2 regions of the Lactococcus formosensis genome follow, and region 2 is predicted to be linked to the other one. Evidence: predicted binding sites of a transcription regulator. Region 2 holds the regulator's gene; the other holds the start of a gene.
What was found. Region 2 encodes HrcA, which represses chaperone genes, less so after heat shock. Its sites were predicted from a motif close to TTAGCACTCNNNNNNNNNGAGTGCTAA; they were not measured.
Positions count from the first base shown of each region.

Region 1: a site for HrcA is predicted at 5,958-5,984, ahead of groES (co-chaperone GroES). Genes of this name have one in related genera too.

Region 1 is NZ_CP141721.1:437,376-447,854, reverse strand. It holds gene VNN39_RS02195 (transglycosylase domain-containing protein) at 1-554, shown strand, start outside; gene VNN39_RS02190 (methylated-DNA--[protein]-cysteine S-methyltransferase) at 636-1,145, shown strand; gene VNN39_RS02185 (methylated-DNA--[protein]-cysteine S-methyltransferase) at 1,135-1,539, shown strand; gene VNN39_RS02180 (phosphatase PAP2 family protein) at 1,556-2,239, opposite strand; gene pepA (glutamyl aminopeptidase) at 2,350-3,417, opposite strand; gene VNN39_RS02170 (hypothetical protein) at 3,617-3,904, shown strand; gene VNN39_RS02165 (thioredoxin family protein) at 3,901-4,221, shown strand; gene ytpR (YtpR family tRNA-binding protein) at 4,223-4,846, shown strand; gene VNN39_RS02155 (single-stranded DNA-binding protein) at 4,916-5,305, shown strand; gene VNN39_RS02150 (ClbS/DfsB family four-helix bundle protein) at 5,363-5,893, shown strand; gene groES (co-chaperone GroES) at 6,009-6,290, shown strand; gene groL (chaperonin GroEL) at 6,319-7,944, shown strand; gene VNN39_RS02135 (MBL fold metallo-hydrolase) at 7,994-8,806, opposite strand; gene VNN39_RS02130 (ATP-binding protein) at 8,803-10,221, opposite strand; gene yycF (response regulator YycF) at 10,214-10,479, opposite strand, start outside.
Region 2 is NZ_CP141721.1:281,286-291,764, reverse strand. It holds gene VNN39_RS01450 (hypothetical protein) at 1-335, shown strand, start outside; gene VNN39_RS01445 (lactate/malate family dehydrogenase) at 423-1,340, shown strand; gene VNN39_RS01440 (histidine phosphatase family protein) at 1,454-2,158, shown strand; gene VNN39_RS01435 (M15 family metallopeptidase) at 2,142-2,927, shown strand; gene VNN39_RS01430 (hypothetical protein) at 2,961-3,365, shown strand; gene hrcA (heat-inducible transcriptional repressor HrcA) at 3,504-4,541, shown strand; gene grpE (nucleotide exchange factor GrpE) at 4,545-5,117, shown strand; gene dnaK (molecular chaperone DnaK) at 5,195-7,021, shown strand; gene VNN39_RS01410 (Spx/MgsR family RNA polymerase-binding regulatory protein) at 7,170-7,568, shown strand; gene VNN39_RS01405 (DeoR/GlpR family DNA-binding transcription regulator) at 7,741-8,442, shown strand; gene pfkB (1-phosphofructokinase) at 8,439-9,356, shown strand; gene VNN39_RS01395 (fructose-specific PTS transporter subunit EIIC) at 9,390-10,479, shown strand, end outside.

The DNA of each region.
Region 1 (10,479 bases), 160 kb from region 2:
CTGAGGATCTTTTACGTAATGTTTTAACCTATGATGTGAGTCGCCGAACAACAAACTTTTTACAGGACTTACAGGCCATTAATCCAACGCTTGCAAGTAGCGTAGACTGGACAGGTAAGACAGGTACTTCCAATGATTATGTAGACGGGTGGCTCATGCTTTCAACGCCTAGAGTATCCCTTGGGGGGTGGATCGGTCATGATGATAACACGTCGATGGGCAGCAAGACCGCTGCGGTCAATAATGGTACATATATGGCAAACTTAGTCAATGCTATTGCAGCAGCTGATCCAAATGTCTTTGGTCCTGGTGAAAAATTCCCAGAACCAAGTAAAGATCCAGATGTGATTAAGAGCACTGTTCTTAAGTCTACTGGTCAAAAACCAGGTACTGTAACTGGCGGCAATCTTAAAAATGTTAAAGTTTCGGGCGAAACAACCACAAGTTATTGGGCTAAAAATGGAGCCCCTGTGACACAATTTAAGTTCGGAATTGGTGGTACAGAGGCGAATTATAATGACGCCTGGAATAGAATTTTAGGAACTAAAAAATAGTAAAAAGAGAGCGATATTTGCTCTCTTTTTTGGGTACTGGGGATAGCTTATGTGTTTGAGGTACTATGCTATAATAATGTTATGAAGAAGATTCTTTATAAAAGCTATATTGACACACCTATTGGTCAAATGTTGAGTATTAGTGATGCACAGTTTCTTTATCGCTTAGACTTTATAGAGACTGAGGCCTTCAAGAGGAAGCTTGAAAAGCTAGATGTTTCTTTATTAGAACATCCCACCGCGGTTTCATGTCAGGTTGAGGAAGAACTGCAAGAGTATTTTGATAAGAAAAGAAAAAGTTTTAAACTCCCTTTAGCTACACAAGGTACAGAATTTCAGCAAAAAGTATGGAGAGAGGTTGAAAAGATTCCGTTTGGGCAAACAAGAACTTATAAAGAAATTGCACAAGACCTTGTACAGCCGCAAGCCAGTATTGCGGTAGGCGCAGCAAATGCAGCCAACCGTTTTGCGATCGTGATTCCTTGCCATCGTTTGAAAAAAAGTTCGGGGCAATTAGCTGGGTATGCTTGGGGATTATGGCGTAAAGAATGGTTGTTGAACTTTGAGGAGGAAAATACATATGATGAATGAGAGTATCCCACTTTCTGTATCACGCAATGCTAAGGGGCAGATTATCCAGGTTTTTTTTGATGACCAACACGAAAAGATGACTTATGAAGCCCTTAATAAGAGCCAAAACTTTGTCTTGACCACAGGGACAGCATTTCAACAAGCTGTTTGGTTGGAACTTCCCAAAATTCCTGCGGGAACGACGATAAGCTATCAGGAAATGGCTGCGCGTGTGGGGAGCCCTAAAGCACAACAAGCTGTAGGTCAGGCTTTAGCACGTAATCCTTTGCCTGTCATTTTACCATGTCATCGCGTCACACGTAAAGATGGCAGTTTGGGCGGTTTTATGGGCCAGGAAGCAGCAGTAGATATTAAGCAAAAGATACTCAACTATGAAAAAAGCCTTGACCTATAGTCAAAGCTTTTTAGGTTTAAACAGCTTTTCTCATGCTTTTTGGCAGGTAACGCTGCGGTTTTTCTGATTTTTTATAATGAAGATAAGTCGGATAGGTGAGGCAGATGACTGAAAGTCCCCAAAGTAAGCCGCCCAAAGTATCTGAAGGATAATGAACTCCAAGAAGTACACGTGAAAACATCGTTAAAAAAGTTAATCCCATAGCGAAAAGACCGATCAGGGTCTTACTCCATACAGAAGTAAGAGAATGTAAAAGGATAAAGAAGAGACAGCCAAAGAGCACTACTGCAAAGGTTGTATGTCCACTGGCAAAGCTTTTTCCTGGTTCATCTGTAAAAGCAGCAATACGGTGAATATCAGGACGGTCACGGCCAATAACTAACTTAATTAGAGTATTTCCTCCCACAGCAATTGCGGCTACAAGAGCTAACCATATTGCTGAAACCTTGTCTTTGATAAAGATGATACCGGCAATAACAAGACCTATTACAGCGCCCATAGTGTCGCCAAGAAATTTAGCAATGATACTTGATATTTGAACAAGAAATTCATTATTTTGAAGGTGCCAAGCAACGGTTTGCAAATGTGAATCAATACTTGGAATGGGCGCGTGTGTATAAGAAAGTTTTACAATGGCAGTCAGAGTTATAAAACTCACCAGAGTAAGTAAACCAGTAGTATAGTAAAGTTTTTTATTCATAAATTTCCCTAAATTCGTATTTGGTGCTTTTTGATTTTACTTTTTCTTTCTGAAATAAAACTGAATAATTAATTTAAAGAAAATAAAAAAGAGGACATGTCCTCTTTTTATTAATAGTTTTTGATGTCCGCAATTTTTTCTTGATTAAGAGTTGTAACGATAGCCCGGATAAAGTTTTGCGCTTCTGTGAAATCATCCATGTTGAAGATGGTTTGATGGCTATGGATATAACGAGCACAAACACCAATAGTTGTTGAAGGCACGCCTTCGTTTTGCAAGTGAGCTGCACCAGCATCGGTGCCACCTTTTGAGATATAAGCTTGTGTCTTGATACCATTAACTTCTGCTGTATTAAGAAGGAAGTCCTTCATGCCAGGAAGCATGATATGACCTGGATCGTAATAACGAAGAAGTGAACCTTCGCCCAGACGGCCATTATCATTTCCAAAAGTATCGGTTGCAGGAGAGCAGTCAACAGCAAAGAAAACTTCAGGTTTAAATTGAGTTGTTGAAACATGGGCACCACGAAGGCCAACTTCTTCTTGGACGTTTGCACCGATAATCAAGGTTACTGGCAGTTCTTTATCTTTAAGATAGTCTAAAAGTTCTAAGACCATAAGACAACCGTAGCGATTATCCCAAGCCTTACTGATGACATTTTTACCATTGGCAGTTAAAATTGCTTCAGATTCAGGAACGATAACATCACCTTGGCGAATCCCAAATTCTAGGGCTTCTTCTTTACTCATGAAACCACCGTCAAAGATAATATCTTCCACTTGTGGCATAGCTGGTGCGCCAGCTGCTCCTCGTAAAAGGTGTGGTGGCAGGCCACCAGTCACAACAGGTATTTTTTTACCTTCACGTGTGAATAAAGTAAAGCGTTGTGCACTAACGACCAAGGGATTCCAACCACCAAGTGTAACCACACGTAATGTACCATCTGCTTTAATTGAAGATACCATGAAGCCGACTTCATCCATGTGGGCCGCAACCATGACACGAGGTGCATTTTCTGTTTTACTTTCTTTAGTGACAAAGATACCGCCCAGACCATCAGTTTCAGGTGTGTATCCAAGTTCCACCATACGTGCACGAAGATAGTCACGCATTGGCGCTTCATAGCCACTTGTTGCTTGAATTTCAGTTATTTCTTTAATTTTGTTAAATAGAGTCATATCGTCTCCTTTGATTTTTTGTACTCTCTTATTGTAGCATTTAAAAGCAGCATATAGTAGTATTGATATAGTAACATTTAATAAATATAATTTTTAAAGATAGATAAGTTTTAGGTTTTTTTAGAAAATGAGAACTTATCTTGAAGAGAACAGTAATTATAAGTACTAATATAGTAGAATTTATGTTAAAATTTTTTATATGAAAAAATATTTGAAAGTTGGTTTAGGGCTGCTGGCTGGTGTAGCTAGTGCGCGTGTGCTCTATCAGAGCTACAAACACGTTGAAGAAAATTTGCGGGCAGAGGTTATTCAAGCAGTACGTGAAGCTTTTGCTGACCGAGATATTCAAACAGTATGGATCTTTGAGGATGCTGATCGCGGAGCTATTTATAAAGGTGGCGTGATTTTTGGAGAAAACCACAACATCAATTTTGAAATTGATGGAGAAACCTTAGAAATTACAGAATTAGGAGAGGAGTATTTATGATTATTCCAAAAAATTATGAGGAACTGGCTGAAATTGTAAAATCAGAAGGTAAACATGTCCTGTTTTTCACTGCAGGTTGGTGCCCAGACTGTACTTTTATCAAGCCAAAAATGCCAGAATTAGAAGTTGAATTTTCAGATTTTGATTTTGTAGAAGTTGATCGTGATGAATTCATGGACTTAGCTATTGAATGGGGAATCATGGGAATTCCTAGCTTTGTAACACTTGAGAATGGTAAAGAAACAGGACGCTTAGTCAATAAACTGCGTAAAACTAAAGAAGAAGTTAGTGAATTTTTGAAGGGTGTAGATAAATAAAATGATTGCAACGTATAATAAAAATGTTGGTGATGTTCTCATGATAATTGTAGCAAATAATGAGGGTGCAGAAGTAACTTACGAACGTAAGGCAGATGTTGCGCGTATTTTCCGTGAAGATACAGGGCAAACAGTGGGCTGGAACATTTTTGATATCAAAAAAGACTGGTCAGATTTGACACAAGGACAAAATAATTTATCTGAGCGTCAAGTAGCGGAACTTAATGTAAAACTTAAAGCTGCTGGTTTTGACGAACAGCTTACATATGATGGTCAACCTAAATTTGTAGTTGCTGAGATTCTGACAATGGAAGATCACGCAGACAGCGATCATTTGCATGTGTGCCAAGTAGAAGTAGGGTTAGATGCGCCTGTTCAAATCGTTTGTGGTGCGCCTAATGCTGTTGTTGGCATGAAAACAGTAGCAGCATTGCCAGGTGCAATGATGCCTTCAGGAACTTTAATATGGCCAGGTGCATTGCGTGGAGTCCCTTCTTACGGTATGCTCTGTTCAGCACGTGAACTTGACTTGCCAAATGCACCGCAAGTCCGTGGAATTATTGAGTTGAATGCAAATTTAGAAGCTGGATTAGCTTTTGATGCAGCAAGTATGTGGCAAGATTAAATATAAAATAACAAAGATCTTAGTGAAAATTGAGGTCTTTTTTCGTACAAAAAATAAGGAGGTGCTAAAATGAATAAAATGTTACTTGTTGGTCGACTCGTTGCGGACCCAGAGCTCAATAAAACATCCAGTGGAAAAAGTCTCTTGAGGATAAATCTTGCTGTCAAAAGACGTTATAAAAATGCTTCCGGGGAAAAAGATACAGACTTTATCTCTTTGGTCTTTTGGGAGAAGCTAGCGGAACACTGTACATCGTATGCTAAAAAAGGAGCCTTACTTGCCGTGGAAGGGGAGATACGTACCAGAAGTTATGTAGATAAACATGAACAAAAACGTTATGTGACAGAGGTACTGGTGAAAAATTTTGATCTTTTAGAGAGTCGTGCAACCATTGCCATGCGACAAGATTCTATAGAAAACAATGACATTGACTTAAAAGAGGACGAATTACCATTTTAAATTGAAAAAAGCGTTTTCTTTTGATAGGATGAAAACAGAACATCGTGGAGGAGTAAAATGGCAAAGGCAAAAACAAAAGAAGAGCTAGTCTCATTTTCAGAAGAAAACTGGCGTAAGATGTTTCATTTAATCGACACATTGCCTTTAGAAGCACAAATGGCATCTTTTGCGTTTGGACAAGAGAAGGGGAAAGAGGCGCATTGGGGGCGAGATAAGAATATCCGTGATGTGTTTGCCCATCTTTATGAGTGGCAAGTACTTTTACAAAATTTTGTAAAAAGTAATGTTGCAGGAAACACACAAAGCTTTTTACCTGCGCCTTATACTTGGAAAAACTATGCGACAATGAATCAAGAAATCTGGAAGAAACATCAATCAACTTCTTATGAAGAAATTAGAGAAAAGCTTGAGGCAAGCCACGTAAGAACTATTCAGTTGTTGCAGCAATTTTCAGATAAAGAGCTTTATACGAAAGAATTTTACTCTTGGACTGGGACAACATCCTTGTCTCAGTATTTTCAGTCCTCTTTAGCTTCACATTACGACTGGGCCTTGAAGAAGCTTAGGTTACATAAGAGAACGATTTAAAAATAAAAAAATAAGTTTTTTTCTTGACTAATCTTGACCTTCGCGGTAAAATAAGATATATAAATTAGCACTCCTACTTAAAGAGTGCTAAAATAACATAAAATGGAGGAATAACATGTTGAAACCCTTAGCGGATCGCGTTGTATTGCGTATAAAAGAGGAAGAAGAAAAATCTTTAGGTGGGATCGTCTTGGCCTCAGCAGCACAAGAGAAACCACAAGTTGCAGAAGTTGTGGCAGTAGGCCCAGGTAAAACAACTCCTCACGGTACAGTTATTGCGCCAACAGTACAAGTTGGTGATGCAGTTCTCTTTGAAAAGTTTGCTGGTACAAATGTGAAATTTGAAGGCGAAGATTTCTTGATTATCAAAGAATCTGATATTCTTGCGATTGTTTAAGGAAAATAAAGATAGGAGATAATAAAAAATGGCAAAAGATATTAAATTTTCATCAGATGCTCGTTCAGCAATGGTTCGTGGTATTGATATTTTAGCAGATACAGTAAAGACAACACTTGGCCCTAAAGGTCGCAATGTTGTTCTGGAAAAATCTTACGGTAGCCCACTTATCACGAATGATGGTGTAACTATCGCAAAAGAAATTGAATTAGAAGATCACTTTGAAAACATGGGTGCAAAATTAGTCAGTGAAGTTGCTTCAAAAACTAATGATGTCGCGGGTGATGGAACTACAACAGCTACAGTTTTAACCCAAGCGATTGTTCGTGAAGGATTGAAGAACGTAACTGCCGGAGCTAATCCAGTAGGCATTCGCCGTGGTATTGAGTTGGCAACTGAAACTGCAGTTAAAGCGCTCAAGGAATTGTCTATTCCAGTATCTGGTAAAGAAGCGATTGCACAAGTTGCCTCTGTATCTTCTCGTTCAGAAAAGGTCGGAGAGTATATCTCAAATGCCATGGAAAAAGTTGGTAACGATGGTGTTATTACTATTGAAGAATCAAAAGGTATGCAAACTGAACTTGAAGTCGTAGAAGGTATGCAGTTTGACCGTGGCTACTTATCACAATATATGGTAACAGATAATGAAAAAATGGTTGCCAACCTTGATAACCCATACATCTTGATCACAGATAAGAAGATTTCAAATATCCAAGAAATTTTACCATTACTTGAACAAATCTTGAAAACAAATCGTCCATTGCTTATTGTGGCGGATGACGTTGATGGTGAAGCATTGCCTACCCTTGTGTTGAACAAAATCCGTGGTACTTTCAATGTCGTAGCTGTTAAGGCTCCAGGATTTGGCGATCGCCGTAAGGCACAACTTGAAGACTTAGCAATCCTCACAGGCGGAACAGTTATTACTGAAGAACTTGGTTTAGAGCTTAAAGATGCAAGCCTAGATGCGCTTGGTCAAGCCAATAAAGTAACTGTTGATAAAGAACATACAACAATCGTTGAAGGTGCTGGTTCAGCAGATGCCATTGCTACACGTGTAGCAACAATCAAAGCTCAAGTTGAACAAACCACTTCAGAATTTGATCGTGAAAAACTTCAAGAACGTTTAGCTAAACTTTCTGGTGGAGTCGCTGTAATTAAAGTCGGTGCCGCTACAGAAACTGAACTTAAAGCTCAAAAACTTTTGATTGAAGACGCACTTAATGCAACACGTGCCGCCGTTGAGGAAGGTATTGTTGCTGGTGGTGGTACAGCACTTGTTACAGTTATCTCTGCCCTTGACAGTCTTGAAGAAGAAGGCGATGTGCAAACAGGTATCACAATTGTACGACGTGCACTTGAAGAACCAGTACGCCAGATTGCTGCAAATGCAGGTTACGAAGGTTCAATCATTATTGATAAACTCAAATCAGCAGAAAAAGGTATTGGCTTCAATGCTGCAACTGGTGAGTGGGTTGAAATGATTGAAACAGGTATTGTAGATCCAGCTAAAGTAACACGTTCAGCTCTCCAAAATGCGGCCTCAGTAGCGGGACTCATCTTAACGACTGAAGCAGTAGTTGCTGATAAACCAGAACCAGCTGCACCAGCAGCTCCAGCAATGGATCCATCAATGATGGGTGGCATGATGTAATAATAAAAAAAGACACGAGTTTGTGTCTTTTTTTTGCTGTAAATACGGTCTAAATATCATAGAGTTTACTTGCATGCTCATGGCTAGTATCAATGATGTGGACGTCGCGTTTAGTATCAACGTCATGTTGAGCTAAGAATCCATCCATTGTCATATGTGCAAGTTCTTGAATATTGTTATTCAGACTAAGGTAACCGAGGAAGATGCGCTTTGTTTTATTTCCTAAAACATTAAAAGCAGCTTCGGCACCATCTTCGTTAGATAAATGACCTTGATCACTAAGAATACGTTGTTTTGTTTTCCAAGGGTACCCCCCCATGCGGAGAATCTCAATATCATGATTGCTTTCCATAAGATAGCCGTCAGCATTTTCGATTGTGCCGCGCATGCGATCACTTACATACCCTGTATCGGTAAGTAATACGAAGGATTTATTATCCTTCATAAAGCGATAAAATTGGGGCGCGATAGCATCATGGCTCACACCAAAACTTTCGACATCGATATCGCCAAAAGTCTTGGTTTTACCCATCTCAAAGATATGCTTTTGGTCATTCGCAATTTTTCCTAGTGAGTTTTTGCTATCTAGTTCTTGCCATGTTAATTCATTGGCGTAAAGTTGAATGCCATGTTTACGGGCAAGAACACCTATTCCTTTGATATGGTCGCTGTGTTCATGTGTGATTAAAAGTGCATCGATATCTTTAATATCCCGGTCAATCTCTGCTAATAGACTCTCGATTTTCTTTCCAGAGAGCCCAGCATCCACAAGAATTTTCTTTTCTGGCGTTTCTAAGTAAAAAGAATTTCCGGTACTTCCTGATGCTAAAATTGAATATTTAAATGCTGATTCAGTGCTCATTCAGCAAAATCCTCCCAGTCGTTATTTTCTTGATTAATTTCATCACTGTAAGGGAAAGACAGGGTAAAAGTTGAACCAGTTTTACCATCAGAAGTGACTTGTATGTCGCCTTTGTGGAGTTTCATAATATCATAAGCAATAGATAAACCTAAGCCCGTACCACCGATTTGACTATTTCTAGAGGCATTATCAACACGATAAAAACGATCGAAAACTTTGGCTAAAGCAGGTTTTGGAATACCCATGCCTTGATCCGCAATAGAAGTAAATACTTTGTTGTTTTCACACCAAACGCTTACGGTGATTATGCCTCCTTTTGGGGAATACTTAAAAGCATTATTGATGATGTTGTCAATGACTTGTGAAAGCTTATCAGTATCTATTTCAAGCCAAATTTCTTGTGGAGGCATTTGTCGAATAATTTTAAAGTTAGTGTAATTTTTTTCGATAATTTGATCAAAACGATCAAGGACATAGTTTATAAAGTCAACGTAGTTAATAATTTCAGTATGAAGCTTAACTTTATCTTGGTCCATACGAGAGAGTTCCAAAAGTTCCCCAATCATCCGAATCATTCGATCTGTTTCGTTAAGTGAAACATCTACAAAATTACTGGCAATTTCGGGATCAGCGAGTGCCCCATCATTTAGAGCTTCTAAATAGGCCTTGACAGAAGTTAGTGGTGTGCGTAACTCATGCGAGACATTGGAAACAAAAAGGCGGCGATCTCTTTCTGTTTTTTCTTGTTCTGTTGTATCATGTAGAACAGCAATAATCCCAGAAATATAACCTGACTCGCTACGGAAGAGCATAAAGTTTACGCGGAGGGTAACAGCTGCACCTTCACAATTGACAGTATTAATTGTTAATTCAGGCTCTTTTTGCAGTAACTCATGAAAAGAATATTTATCGGAGATTTTTAAAATATCAACTAAGTCTTCACCAATAATTACCTCACTTGATTGATCAAGAAGGGCCAGGGCAGCGTGATTAGCGAGATTAATTTTCCCGTGTCGGTCTGTAGTGATCACACCATCTGCAAGATAGGTTAAAATACTCTCCAGTTGGTTACGCTGATTTTCTAAATGTTCTTGTCGATCCTCAATTTCTTGCCCCAGTAATAACAATTTATTATAAGCCACAGAGAGTTCATTAGTTTCCTTAGAAACTTGGCGGTTTTCATAATTATCATGCAAAAAATTATCTACCTGATGAGATATCTTATCTGCGGATTGAGCCAAACGACTGAGATACCAGATAAGAAGACTTAAAGTGACCAGATAAAAAATGAAAAACTGCAAGAGTGCAGTAGTATGAGTTAAAAAATACGTACTATTTGCTAACTCAAAAATGCCAAAAAGAAGTAGATGAATCACTACTCCTTTAAGTACTATTGAATTAAAAAAATTATTCATGAGGTTCGCTCATATAATATCCAACGCCACGACGTGTAGATACGTATTGAGGGCGGCTTGGAGTATCTTCAACTTTTTCGCGAAGACGTCGAACAGTTACGTCAACAGTACGAACATCACCAAAGTAATCGTAGCCCCAAACTGTTTCAAGTAATGTTTCGCGTGTGATAACTTCACCGAGATGTTGTGCAAGATAGTAGAGTAATTCAAATTCGCGATGTGTTAAGTCAAGTTGTGTTTCATTTTTGTATGCAGCAT
Region 2 (10,479 bases):
AGGATACAAATAATCGGAAAACAAATAGCCATGATAAAAAGGTGGAAACAGAAACTGCCACGACAGAGGCTAGAGATACAGTAGTTAAAACTTCTGCTCAAGAGGAAGTTCTTCGCCTTCCGCACACAGGGATAGAAACTAATGTTTCATGGACACCACAGTATTTTTCTACTAATTCAGCAGCAAATGCTGATAAAGAGGCCGAAGAGCGTAAACATACTATAGCTGTGCATGCAGCTGGGACGGGAGGTGTAGTAACAGGAGTTGCAACATCTGTATTACTTTTAGGAATCTTAAAAAAAGCAAGTTGGCTAAAACAGTTCTTGGGTAAGTAAAAGAAAAAATCTCTGAAAAAAGGGATTTTTTTTGATACAATGAAACAAACAATGAGGAGAACCCTCTATAATTTAAAGGAGATTCAGATGCGTAAAGTAGGTATAATTGGGTTAGGGAATGTCGGAGCAATGATCGCTCAAATGATTGTTCAAGCAGGCTATGTTGATGAATTAGTCCTTATTGATAAAAATACTGCCAAGTCTAAAGCTGAAGCTTTTGATATGCTTGATGCAGCTAGTCTACTCAACAGTCATACTAAGATTACAGTCGGTGATTATCCAGATCTTTCTGATGCAGAAGTCGTTATTTCTGCCTTGGGTCACATCAAAGCTCTCGATGCTCAAGATCGTTTCCAAGAGTTGAAAATTAATACACCCATGGTTAAAGCAGTTGCAGATGAAATCAATGCTTCAGGCTTTAATGGTGTTTTCTTAATCGTAACCAACCCTAACGACGTGATTGCACAGCTTTATTCACAAGCTCTTAACTTACCAAAAAACCAAGTTTTTGGAACAGGAACATATCTGGATTCTGCACGTTTGCACCGCTATATTGCTGAAGAAGCTGGCGTAGATGCGAGAAGTGTGAATGGTTATATGCTCGGTCAGCATGGGGATTCACAGTTTGCAGCATGGTCAACAGTAAACATTGGCGGTGTACCCTTTGAAAAAACTGCAGCAACAAACAATTTTGACCTTGAAAAAATTGAAAATTCAGCACGTCATGGCGGCTTCATTGTTTATGAAGGAAAAGGCTATACGAACTTCGCTATTGCTGCAGCTTCAGTGAGTCTGATGAATCTCATTTTATCTGATGCTAAAGCAGCTGTAGTCTGCTCACACTACGATGCTGAATTGGATGCGTATTTGTCAACGCCAGCACTTGTTGGGCGTGATGGAGCACAAGCTTACCCAGGATTTATCGAGAGTATCAGCAAAGAAGAAGCTGATAAGCTGAAAGACTCAGCACGTGAGATTCAAGAGAAGATTAAAAAATTTAGCTAAGGATACTACATAGATAGAAAATCTCTTCCGTAGGAAGAGGTTTTTTTCTCTGTTCAATTGCTTTGAAATAAAGTATAATTAAGGATATATATAATAGAAGACAAGGTGAGTTCATGGTTGAGATTTATTTGGTAAGACACGGAAAAACAATGTTTAATACAATCGGTAGAGCCCAAGGTTGGTCGGATACGCCCCTCACTGCAGAAGGTGAGCGCGGCGCTATGGAGTTGGGACTGGGTTTCAAATCCAAAGGTTTGAAGTTTGATCGTGCATATTCTTCTGACTCTGGGAGAACGATACAAACGATGGGCTTTATCTTGGAATACTCTGAGAATAAGGATATTCCTTATAAGATGGATAAACGTATTCGGGAATGGTGCTTTGGTTCTTTTGATGGGGGCTATGATGGAGAACTTTTTGATGGCGTTCTTCCTATTATATTTGCTGAAAAAGGTATGCAAGAGTCAGGGAAATTTCCTTCAGATGAAGAACTGGCGCGTGCAATCTATGAAGTAGATACAGCTGGATGGGCAGAGACATGGGAAGAGCTCTCTGGCCGCATCATGAATGGCTTTTCTGATATGGCCACTGAAGCAGAAGCTGCAGGAGCTAAGAATATCGTCATAGTCAGTCATGGTATGACTATCGCAAGCTATATCAAGATGCTTCAACCAGATAAAGAACGCCCCCATAATTTGGATAATGGTTCCGTGACACATCTTACTTTTGAAAATGGCAATTTTGAAGTGGGAGATATCGGGTCAATGGAGTATCGTAAACTTGGAGCAGAGATTGTAGAACATGCAAAGAAGAACTAAAAAAAGAAAACTAAAAAAAGGAAGAGTCATTGGAAGTTTTATCATTCTCATGGCTCTCATTGGACTATGTGTACTTGCTGTGAGTAAGCTTAAACCACAAGGGACGAAGCAAACAGCTGAATCAAGCCAGACTTCATCTTCAAGTTCGACAGCTGAAAGTAAAACCACCGATTTACCTAAAGCTCATCGTTCTGACTGGAATTTGGTTCTAGTAAATAGGGAAAATCCAAAAGAGGAACTCTCCCCAGAACTTACGACTGTTGGCAGTGTACAGGTTGATCAACGTATTGCAGATGCTCTTGTTAAATTTTTGGCAGTAGCGCAAGCTATTGATCCCTCAGAACACTTGATTTCAGCGTATCGCTCTGTAGCTTATCAAGAGCAACTTTTTAACACTTATGTGGAAAATGAAATGATTGGAGCTGCAGGATCAGTGAATAACACTGGGCAACCCATATCTCGTGAAGAAGCTGAAACTAATGTTAAAACTTATTCACAGCCCGCGGGTAGCTCAGAACACCAAACAGGGTTAGCTGTGGATATGTCGACAGTGGACGCTTTAAACCAAAGTCCTGAAGACATAGTTGCACAAGTGAAGAAAATCGCGCCCGAATATGGTTTTGTACTTCGTTTCCCAGAAGGTGGAAAATCATCCACCGGTGTCGATTATGAGGATTGGCATTTTCGCTATGTAGGTGTGGATAATGCCAAGTATATGGCGAAACATAACCTTACCCTCGAAGAATACTTGAAGTTATTACCCCAGTAAAAAATAAAGGGACTTAAAAGGAGTCACACACAAATGTTGAATAAAGCTTACTTGATTTTATATGCTAATATTGCCTTGTTTCTCTACACTTTGATGATTACTACACAGCGACTTTTAGCATCACCCAATACTTTTACGACTGTTTTTCAAAATACAAGCCGTACAGTAACAGGTTTTATCAATAAAACTCTGGCTCCCGTAGCCCAATGGCAGAATATAATAGAAATACTCTTAGTGTTCCTCCTTATCTTACTCATACTTCGCTTTTTCAATGTGGGGTTGTGGGTTTTAGAGATAGCAGCTGTCCTGGTATTCATTGATTGGGGTTATCAATATCTCATACATCAGCAAAATTTAACACTATTATTTCCCCTAGCGGTCATGCTTGTTAGCCTCTTTAGCATTCGTTTCATTGCAAAAGAAGTGGGATTTATTTAAAAGGATCAAAAATTAGCACTCTATAAAAAAGAGTGCTAATTTTTGGTTTTTTTGCTTGACAAGATAGGAGATAAGGGTTATAATAATATTGTTAGCACTTGAGGGTGTTGAGTGCTAAAGGTGGAGAAAGGAGACAAAATGATTACAGAACGGCAACAGCAGATTTTGGATTTGATTGTCTCACTTTACGCGAAAGAGCATACACCTGTAGGTTCTAAAGCTTTATTAGAACAGATTAAAGCTTCGAGTGCGACAATCAGAAATGATATGAAAGCATTGGAAAATCTTGGACTCATTCAAAAAGAACATACATCAAGTGGACGTGTTCCTAGTATTTCAGGTTACAAATACTTTGTAGAAAATGTATTACGCCTGGAAGAATTTACACAAAATGATCTTTTTCAGATTATGAAATCTTTTGACGGTGAGTTTTATCGTTTATCTGATTTATTTGAAAGAGCAAGCGAGGTTCTCTCAAGATTGACGGGCTTAACTTCCTTCGTGCTTAATGTTCCCCAGAAAGAGCAAGTCTTGCAGTCCTTTGAACTTGTCACTTTAGATAATCATTCGATGTTGACAGTGATGACCTTAGCGACAGGTAAACTTAGGACAAATCAGTTTGTACTTCCAAAAAGCATGAGTGAACATGACCTGCAAGTCTTTACAAAGTTGATTAAAGAACGCCTAGTAGGTAAGAAAGTTCTCGATGTACATTATGCATTGAGAACGGACATCCCGCAGATAGTACAGCGTTACTTTAAAACAACAGGCGATGTCTTGGAACTCTTTGAATCCGTCTTTGCAGACTTATTCACAGAGCATTTGACAAGTAGCGGACGTGAGTATGTCTTTGACTTTGCAACAGACAATCTTTCTGAGCTTTATAAAATTTTAAGCGACGACACACGTATGGCTCAAGAAATACGAGAATTAACAAGTACAGATGAGATGCGTTCGGTTGTCATTGATAATATGTCTTATTTTGCCAACCTGACGTTGATAAGTCAAAAGTTTGTTATTCCATATCGTGGTTTAGGAACGCTGACAGTCATTGGTCCTGTAGAACAAGATTATCAAAAAACCTTGAGTACACTAGACTTACTTGCAAAAGTCCTAAGTATGAAACTCATGGACTACTACCGTTACCTTGATGGTAACCATTACGAGATAAGTTAATATATGAAATTATTTAAAAGAAAAGGAAACAATATGGCTGAAGAAAATAAAGAAGAATTGAAGAAAAAAGATCAGGAAGAAGAAGTTGTCGAAGAGCTTACTGAAGAAGCACTTGAAGATATCGTCGAAGAAGAAGTTTCTGAGCTTGATGCAGCTGTAGCAAAGGCTGAAGAATGGGAAAATAAATTTCTCCGCATTAGTGCAGAAATCCAAAATATTCAACGCCGTGCCAACGAAGAACGTACAAGCATCCTGAAATACCGTTCACAAGATTTGGCGAAAAAGATTTTGCCAAGCTTGGATAACTTGGAGCGTGCTCTTGCAGTTGAAGGGTTGACAGAAGATGTTAAAAAAGGTTTGGAGATGACACGCGAGAGCTTGATTAACGCACTTAAAGAAGAAGGCGTTACAGAAGTCAAAGCAGACGGTGCCTTTGATCCAAACTTCCATATGGCTGTACAAACAGTTCCAGCTGATGATGAACATCCCGCAGATCATGTCGTTCAAGTCTTCCAAAAAGGCTACCAGATCCATGATCGTATCCTTCGTCCAGCAATGGTCGTTGTTGCACAATAAGAAACAAGAAGTGACCGAAATGTCCTTAAACTATAAGAATAGATAAAAACAATAAAATAAAAAAAGAGGTAAAGCATATGTCTAAAATTATTGGTATTGACCTTGGTACAACAAACTCAGCAGTAGCAGTCCTTGAAGGAACTGAAGCAAAAATTATTCCAAATCCAGAAGGAAACCGTACAACACCATCTGTTGTCGCTTTTAAAAATGGTGAAATTCAAGTCGGTGATGCCGCAAAACGTCAAGCAGTAACAAACCCAGATACAATCATCTCTATCAAATCTAAAATGGGTACAAGTGAAAAAGTTTCTGCCGGTGGGAAAGAATACACACCTCAAGAAATTTCAGCAATGATTCTTCAAAACTTGAAAGCAACAGCAGAAGCATACTTGGGTGAAAAAGTTGACAAAGCAGTTATCACTGTTCCAGCTTACTTCAACGACGCACAACGACAAGCCACAAAAGATGCTGGTAAAATCGCTGGTCTTGAAGTAGAACGTATCGTTAACGAACCAACAGCAGCAGCTCTTGCTTACGGTATGGACAAACAAGATAAAGATGAAAAAATCCTTGTCTTTGACCTTGGTGGTGGTACATTTGACGTATCAATCCTTGAATTAGGTGATGGTGTCTTTGATGTATTATCAACAGCTGGTAACAACAAACTTGGTGGTGATGACTTTGACCAAGCTATCATTGATTACATGGTTGCAGAATTCAAGAAAGAAAACGGTATTGATCTAGCCCAAGATAAAATGGCCCTTCAACGTTTGAAAGATGCAGCTGAAAAAGCGAAAAAAGACCTTTCAGGTGTAACTTCTACACAAATCTCATTGCCTTTCATCACAGCAGGAGCTGCAGGTCCACTTCACTTGGAAATGACACTTACACGTGCAAAATTTGACGAATTGACTGCTTCATTAGTTGAAGCAACACGCGAACCTGTACGTCAAGCACTTTCTGATGCTGGCCTTTCAACTTCTGATATTGACGAAGTTCTTCTTGTTGGTGGTTCAACTCGTATCCCAGCAGTTGTTGATCTTGTTCAAAAAGAAACAGGTAAAACTCCAAATAAATCTGTTAACCCAGACGAAGTTGTTGCTATGGGTGCCGCAATCCAAGGTGGTGTCATCACTGGTGACGTTAAAGACGTTGTCCTTCTCGACGTAACTCCACTTTCACTTGGTATTGAAACAATGGGTTCTGTCTTTACAAAACTTATCGAACGTAATACAACAATTCCAACATCTAAATCACAAGTCTTCTCAACTGCAGCAGATAACCAACCAGCAGTAGATATCCATGTCCTTCAAGGTAAACGTCCAATGGCAGCAGATAACAAATCATTGGGTCGCTTCCAATTGACAGATATTCCTGCAGCACCACGTGGTGTGCCACAAATCGAAGTAACATTCGACATCGACAAAAACGGTATCGTGTCTGTTAAAGCAAAAGATTTGGGTACACAAAAAGAACAAACAATCGTTATCAAATCTAACTCAGGTCTTTCTGACGAAGAAATCGATAAAATGATGAAAGATGCAGAAGCAAACGCTGATGCTGACGCAAAACGTAAAGAAGAAGTTGATACACGTAACGAAGCGGATGCTCTTGTTTTCCAAACTGAAAAAACAATCAAAGAGCTTGAAGGTAAAGTTGACGAAGCAGAAGTGAAAAAAGCCGAAGATGCTAAAGAAGAGTTGAAGAAAGCTCTTGAAGGTGAAGATATCGCAGATATCAAAGCTAAATCAGAAGCACTTAGCGAAATCGCTCAAAACCTTGCAGTAAAACTTTACGAACAAGCAAGTGCTGAACAAGCAGCAGCAGAAGGTCAAGAAGCTGGATCAGAAGAAGGTCCTAAAGATGACAATACTGTTGATGGTGACTTTGAAGAAGTTAAATAAAAAGTGAGTTCATAAAATTAAAAAGTTCGAGACTTTGTTTCTCGGCTTTTTTTGTTTTTGTGAAAACCATTTTATTTGTTTTCAATATTATAAAATAGGATAATGAAAATAGGAAAGAGAACCTGGACGTGATAGAAAGGAGGCTGGCATGCTTAAGATTTATACCATCTCCTCTAATCAGGAGACGAAAGAAGCGGAGCACTGGCTCTATGCTCATAAAGTCAAGTTTGTCGAGGTCGATGTTCTCAAAGAGCGAGTTTCGACTGAGGAGATTCTCCGGATTGTTTCTCTAACTGAACATGGAGTTGAAGAGATTATCGCGACAGAGACACGGGCTTACACCCGTTTGAACCTTAACTTCAATGATTTGAAGCTAGAAGACTTTATGGAGCTGTTAGAAGAAAATGCTACCCTGTTGAAAGTTCCACTTATGCTGGATGAAAAACAACTCCAGATAGGTTTTGATGAAGACAAGATGAAAAGATTTTTAGAAAAGCCTAGTAAAAAAATTACTGACTTGGAAAAACAAGAAATGCAAACAGGCTAGGTTCTCAAAAGAGCAAAGGAAAAATAACTCCTGGCTCTTTTTTTATTTAAAAAATAGAACGAGAAGAAAATATATTTAGAATTTCTTTTTTGTAGTTTTTGAAAGTTTTTGATTGACTTTGAACGAAAATGGTGTATAATATAAATGTAAACGAATTCAGGAGGAGGGACACATGCTCGCGACAGAACGTAAAGAAAAAATAATGAGCTTGCTCAAAGAGCAAAGAACAGCGACGTTAGAAGAACTTTCGACAATAACAGATGCCTCTGTTTCGACTTTAAGAAGAGATCTTAATGATCTGGAAGAAGAAAATCTCTTGCGCCGTGTTCATGGAGGCGCAGAACTCCAACAAGACCTTTCAGAAGAGTTATCTATCTTTGAGAAATCTTCCAAAAACGTTCAAGAAAAAGAAAAAATTGCTGCTTTAGCCTTTGAAAAGATAAAAGAAGGCGATATTATCTACTTGGACGCAGGAACAACCGTTGCGCCGCTCTGTCATTTGCTTAATCAGTCGGGCAAGCGTGTCACTATCGTGACCAACTCGATCAGCCACTTACCAAAATTAACCAGTGAAAACCTCATCGTTTATTTACTTGGTGGTCGAGTAAAGCGTCAAACAGATGCCATCATTGGCAGTTCAGCCATCGCTCAACTTAGCACTTATCGTTTTAATCTTGCCTTTATCGGAGCCAATGCTTTTGATGAGGAGCTGGGAGCGATGACACCTGACAGTGAAGAAGCAGCGATTAAGACACAAGCTATCCGTCAAAGCCGAACAAGCTATCTCCTCCTGGACAGTAGTAAAATCGGTCAAACAAGCTTTGTTAAGTTTGCAGAAAGTGACCAAATAAAACTTATAACGGAGAAATTATGATATACACAGTAACACTAAATCCAGCCTTAGATTATTTCATGGATTTTGATCAGGCTGAACTTGGGCAAGTCAACCGAGCGTCAGAAACGCGTATGCTTCCTGGGGGAAAAGGGATTGTCGAAAGTCGTATGATGTCCCTTTTAAAAGTTGAAAATACTGCCCTTGGTTTTCTTGGTGGTTTCCCCGGGAAATTTATCCAAGATTATCTTGAAAATATCGGGAGTCAGTCTGATTTCACTTCAATTGCAGGAACGACACGTATCAACACAAAAATCAAAGTCAATGCGCAAGAGGAAACGTCCTTTGATGCCGCTGGACCTGACTTATCTGATGATGAAATTGAAGCCTTCCTAAGTAAATTTGACGACCTGCAAAGTGATGATATCGTCGTATTTGCGGGGACAATTCCTAAAACTTTAGGTGAGGACTTTTACGAGGTCTTGATCCAGAAAGTGAAAGCTAGAGGCGCACAGTTTGCTATTGATGTGGACGGTCAAAAGTTACTGAAAACATTGAAACATGAACCACTCGTCATCAAACCTAACCGTGAAGAATTGGAAGAAATTTATTCTGTTAAGTTTGAAACTAAAGAAGATATTATCCCTTATGGTCAAAAACTTTTAGCAGAGGGTGCACAAAATGTCATGATTTCTATGGCAGGTGATGGTGCCTTACTCTTCACAGGAGATGATACCTACTTTGCAGCTCCAATCAAAGGGGAGTTGAAAAACTCTATCGGTGCAGGAGATTCAACAGTTGCAGGTTTTCTTGCCGAGTGGAGTCGAAGTCAGGATGCTTTAGCTGCCTTTAAACAAGGTGTTGCCTGTGGTACAGCTAAGGTTTTCTCAGAAGACATGCCGAGTGAAAGCTTCTTAAAAGAATGCTTTGAAAAAGTTATTATAGAAAAACTATAGAAAAATAAGCGAAGATTAGAAAAGAGGAAGATTATGGAAATCAAAGATTTACTCAAAACAGAAGTCATGATTTTGGACCTTCAAGCAACGACAAAAGAAGCTGCTGTTGATGAGATGGTAAACAAGTTAGTCGCAGAAGGTTACGTTAGTGATTTTGATACCTTTAAAGCTGGAATCATGGCCCGTGAAGCGCAAACTTCAACTGGTTTGGGCGATGGTATTGCTATGCCACACAGCAAGAACAAAGCAGTTAATGAAGCTGTTGTTCTGTTTGCAAAATCAAACGCAGGTGTTGATTATGCAGCCCTAGACGGAAAACCTGTCAATCTTTTCTTCATGATTGCAGCACCAGAAGGTGCAAATGACACACACTTGGAAGCTTTAGCACAACTTTCTAAGTTCCTCTTGCAAGCTGGATTTACAGACAAAGTAAAAGAAGCAAAATATCCACGTCAAGTGTTAGAGCTTTTCTCTGAAGAGACAGAAGAAATTGAGCAAGTCACTGATAGCGAGCATTATGTTTTAGCCGTGACAGCATGTACGACAGGTATTGCACATACTTATATGGCTGAAGAAGCACTTAAAAAACAAGCTGCTGAGATGGGCATTGCCATCAAAGTTGAAACAAACGGGGCGCGTGGGATTGACCACAAGCTGACTGCTGAAGATATCCAAAAAGCTGACGGTATCATCGTTGCAGCGGATAAGAAAGTGGAAATGAACCGTTTTGCAGGAAAACCGATGGTGCAAGTTCCTGTTGCTGCCGCTATTCGCCAACCCGAAGAACTCATTAATAAGGCAGTTTCTGGTAATGCACCTAAATTTGAAGCTGATGCTGCTGATGAGGCAAAAGAAGAAAGCTCTGGCGGTATTGGTAAAGCCTTCTACAAGCACCTTATGGGTGGGGTATCCGCAATGTTACCATTCGTCGTTGGTGGCGGTATCTTGATTGCTCTTGCCTTCTTGATTGACCAATCGATGGGTGTTCCAAAAGATCAATTGGCCAACCTTGGCTCTTATCATCCAATCGCAGCTTACTTTAAAAATATCGGGGGCGCAGCCTTTGCCTTCATGCTTCCAGTCCTAGCTGGTTTTATCGCCAACTCGATTGCAGATAAGCCTG